2 regions of the Ralstonia psammae genome follow, and region 1 is predicted to be linked to the other one. Evidence: predicted binding sites of a transcription regulator. Region 1 holds the regulator's gene; the other holds the start of a gene.

The links. The regulator FNR, encoded in region 1, switches genes on or off when oxygen is low (the NO sensors DNR and NnrR bind a similar motif). The targets are predictions, from matches to a motif close to TTGATNNNNATCAA.
Region 2: a site for FNR is predicted at 800-813, ahead of R2N16_RS06970 (PHA/PHB synthase family protein). Genes of this name have one in related genera too.

Annotation. Positions count from the first base shown of each region.
Region 1 is NZ_CATZBU010000002.1:180,797-182,996, reverse strand. It holds gene ccoG (cytochrome c oxidase accessory protein CcoG) at 1-120, shown strand, start outside; gene R2N16_RS04505 (FixH family protein) at 147-374, shown strand; gene R2N16_RS04500 (hypothetical protein) at 371-625, shown strand; gene fnr (fumarate/nitrate reduction transcriptional regulator Fnr) at 647-1,375, opposite strand; gene R2N16_RS04490 (sulfite exporter TauE/SafE family protein) at 1,558-2,200, shown strand, end outside.
Region 2 is NZ_CATZBU010000003.1:33,944-36,143, reverse strand. It holds gene R2N16_RS06975 (hypothetical protein) at 3-188, opposite strand; gene R2N16_RS06970 (PHA/PHB synthase family protein) at 877-2,200, shown strand, end outside.

The sequences.
Region 1 (2,200 bases):
CGCCGGCCGGCCGACGACGCCGCCCCAGGCTCGCACAAGATCCGCTTCGTCATCCATGCAGACAGCGGTAGCGACAGCCTCGTACTGCGCGAACCGTCGAGCTTCATCGTGCCGCGCTGACGCGGCATCCCCAACAGGAGGCAACGATGCACGCAACGCAATCTTCCGCACCGGTCCGTCCCTGGTGGCGCGAGCCCTGGCCGTGGCTGCTGATGGCCGGGCCGTTCGTCGCCATGATCGGCTGTGGCGTCACCATCTGGCTGGCCATGTCACATCCCGATGCCGTTATTCACGACAACGTCGTGCGGCGCGGTTTAGTCGTCGAAAAGACGGCCGTCGCACCGGCGCATGCCATCCACGCGGAGGCCCGATGAAGCGTCGACTGCTGATGTGGATTCTGTGGCCGGCATTTCTGTCGGCCGCGCTGGCTGAGCTGGTGGTCTTTGCGGTGGTGGACCCCGCCGACCTGCGCTTCTTCGGCGAACAGATCACGGTGTCGGCCCAGGCGGTCTACACCATGTCGTTCTTTTTGTTCTGGTTGCTGTGCGGATTGTCGAGCGCGCTGACGCTCTATGTGTCGCCGGGCATCGGCAAACTCGAAGCGCATGAACACCCGCTCGTGTGAGCGGGCGCCATGGAAAGCAGCTTAGGTGGCCTGACCGCTCATGACCTGGCGCAGGCCGGCCAGGTCGATCAGCTTGACGTGCCGTTGGCGGATCTGAATGAGGCCCGCTTCGGCAAAGCGCGAGAACAGGCGGCTGACGGTTTCGAGCTTGAGACCCAGATAGCTGCCAAGTTCTTCGCGGCTCATGCGCAGCACAAATTCGGTGGAGGAATATCCGCGCTGGGCCGAACGCTTCGAGAGGTTGAGCAGGAACGCAGCGAGGCGCTCCTCCGCACGCATGGAACCCAGCGTGAGCAACATCAGATGATCCTGCGAGATTTCCTTGCTCATGATGCGCAGGAACTGATGCTGCAGCGAAGGCAGCCGGCGCGAAAGGTGTTGCAACTCGTCGTAGCGCACCACGCAGACTTCCGTATCTTCCAGCGCGGTAGCGTCCGACACGTGGCGCATATCGCCAATGCCATCGAGCCCGACGATTTCACCCGGCAGGTGGAACCCCGTGATCTGGTGGCGACCGTCTTCAAGCGTCAGGTGGGTTTTGAGCGTGCCGAAACGAATGCCGTAAACCGCTTCCAGCGGCTCACCCAGGGAGTAGAGCGATTGCCCCTTCTTAATGCGGATGCGCTCGCCGACCAAATCGTCCATTTTGCGCACGTCGTCCGAGTTCATTCCCACCGGCAGGCAGATTTGCCCGAGTACACAGGTGGAGCAACGCGAGGCTTGATCGGTAAGTGCGATTCGAGTGAGCACGGGGCGGGGGCGGCTGAATTTCGTGAAAGTGAAATGAGTAATTCTTGTGGTGCAACTCACGCTTATTATAACGGCGACCTTCTTGTCATCGGACATTTCCGATGCGGCAAATCGCGCCGATTACGCTTAGTTCGCAACAGTAAAACGAAAACTTTGGCCCATATCAAAGGAGCGTCAGAAAGATGAGTGCCGCGGCGCTGCTCAGCGTTTTTCTGATTGCATTGCTAGGCGGTGTGCATTGTCTGGCGATGTGCGGTGGTATTGCACTCGCGGCCGAACGTGGGGGCGTGGCGGTACGGATCGTGTCGCGTCGCAGGCTCTGGTTTGAGCAGGTCGTCATGCATGCGGGGCGGCTGACCACCTACGCGCTGCTTGGCGCAATCATGGGTGCGATGGGCGCGACCGTCTGGCGCCAGCAATGGCTGCCGATTCAACGCGGCTTGTTTGCCTTCGCCAGTGCGTTGCTGCTCGCCTACGGGGTTTTGCTGCTTGTGCGGTCTGCCGGAGATGCGTGGCGCAGTGTGTGGCTTGAGCGCTGGCTCGGCCGCGTCGCGGGTGGCCTGTCTCGAGTGGCCGCCACGCTGGGCGGCAGGCTGCAACGTCAGCCGCCGTTGCTGCGCCGGTATATCACGGGTATGGCGTGGGGGCTGGTGCCGTGCGGCATGGTCTACGGCGCATTGGCTGTGGCGTTGTTGGCAGGCAACGCTGCCTCGGGGGCCGTGGTCATGCTCGCCTTTGGTGCGGGTACGCTGCCCAACCTGCTGATGATGTCTGGCCTGGCCGGGTGGCTGCGCAGACTGTCGCGCCAGCGGTGGGTGCGAGGTG
Region 2 (2,200 bases), on a different contig from region 1:
AGTCACTTGTTCGGCTTGCCTTCGAGTTGTTCGTAGACGACGGTGCCGTCGTCAGCCTCGAAGCGTTCGACATAGTTGCGCGCGCCGCATAGCGCACAGCGGAACAGCGGCCCTTGGCCCTCATCCTTGATGACAACGTCGGACAGTTCCCACTGCGTGCCGCAGCTCTGGTTTATGCAAGTGAACACGATTTTCTCTGATGGATTCTTTGTTGCGCCTCGATGACGAGGCAGGTGGTCCAGGGCCACGCCCTTGATCGGGCGCAGTGCGCCGCTGTCGATCTCAATGCAATACCTCAGCCGGAAATGGCCTTGCTGCGCCATTCGTAGGGGATTGCGCTGCCCTTGTTTATTCGGAAACTGACGTATTTTGCCGGGTCAGGCCAGCAGAGACGCTCAAGCCGTGAACCAAAAGAACGCGTGTGGGGCATGTCAGTCAAGGCCAGCGCGAATCGATCGATGAGACGCTCGCGCCGTTTTTACCATGCAAACACTCGGTTTGGGGCGAACAGGTGGTGATTACGTCTCGTCTCGAGGGGATAGCCTCATGCGCGATGTCGCATACCGGGCAGGGTCCACGCCGAGCGCCCCATGCATTCTGTTGTTGCAACAGATTTGTGGGTGCACCGTTGGGTGCGATGGAGAGGTATCCGATGTTGCAGGCCGCCACGGTTTCCCCGCCGGACTCTAACACACCCCTATAGGTCCGTGACGCGCCGCCCGGTCACCGCATTCCTTTTGGGAGCAGCCGATGGTGTCGGTTCTGTGAAACCGCCTAGAGTCCGCACTCTTGTCTCGGTTTGAGATGTATCAAGTCCATGCCCTGGCCGCTGGCATCTAATGGGTTGCACATTCGCAATCGTTTGACGCCCCGACCATGCGCACCGCCGCCGTGCCGTCTTCGCCGACAGCAGAGCAGATTGATTTGCCGTTTCACGCCGCCCTTGCCCGCGCATCGAATTCGCTGTCGCTTGCATCAATGGAACTGGCGTTGCTCGATTGGGCACTGCACTTGGCCGTTTCGCCCGGCAAGTGGCTGGATCTGTGCCGCTTGGCGCTGACGCAGGCCGAACAACTCGAGCGTTACATCCGCAGCTGCATGGCGTCCGGCCCCCAGGAGGTGTGTCTTTGCGTCCAGCCGCCGGCCCACGACCGTCGTTTCTCGGCCGAGGAGTGGCGCCTGTGGCCGTTCAACGTGCTGCACCAAGCCTTCCTGTTGACCGAGCAGTGGTGGGAGGCGGCCACGCACGGCGTTTGGGGTGTCGCCAAGCATCATGAGGACGTGGTTGCCTTCGCTGCACGTCAATGGCTCGACATGATGTCGCCAGGCAACCAACTGGCAACCAACCCGATTGTCCTGCGGCAGACCTTCGAGCAGCACGGCAGCAATCTCGTGCGCGGCGCGCTCAATGCGCTTGACGATCTGGAGCGCTCCATGAGCGGCGCGCCGGCTGCCGGTACCGAACGCTTCATGGTGGGCCGTGACGTGGCCATAACACCCGGCAAGGTGGTCCTGCGCAACCGCCTGATCGAGCTGATCCAGTACACGCCGGCCACGCGCAAGGTTCAAGCCGAGCCCATCCTGATCGTGCCGGCATGGATCATGAAGTACTACATCCTGGATCTGTCGCCGCAGAACTCGCTGATCCGCTATCTGGTAGAGCAGGGCCATACCGTGTTCTGCATCTCCTGGAAGAACCCGGACGAGGCGGATCGCGACCTCGACATGGATGACTACCTCAAGCTCGGTGTTTTCGCCGCGCTCGATGCCGTCAATGCCATCGTGCCGGGCCAGCGCGTACACGCTACCGGTTACTGCCTCGGAGGTACGTTGCTGGCCATTGCCGCTGCTGCCATGGCGCGCGATGGCGATGCACGGCTGGCGTCCATGACGCTCTTTGCCGCGCAGACAGACTTCTGCGAGCCGGGCGAGCTGGGCCTGTTCATCGACGAGGCGCAGGTCAGTCTGCTTGAAGCGCAGATGGAGCAGACCGGCTATTTGCGCGCCAGCCAGATGGCCGGAGCCTTCCAGATGCTTCGGTCGTACGACTTGCTGTGGTCGCGCGTGGTGGGGGAATACCTGCTGGGCGATCGTGCACCCATGAACGATCTGATGGCCTGGAACGCCGATGCCACGCGCATGCCCGCGCGCATGCACAGCCAGTACCTGCGGCACCTGTTCCTGAACGACGACCTGAGTG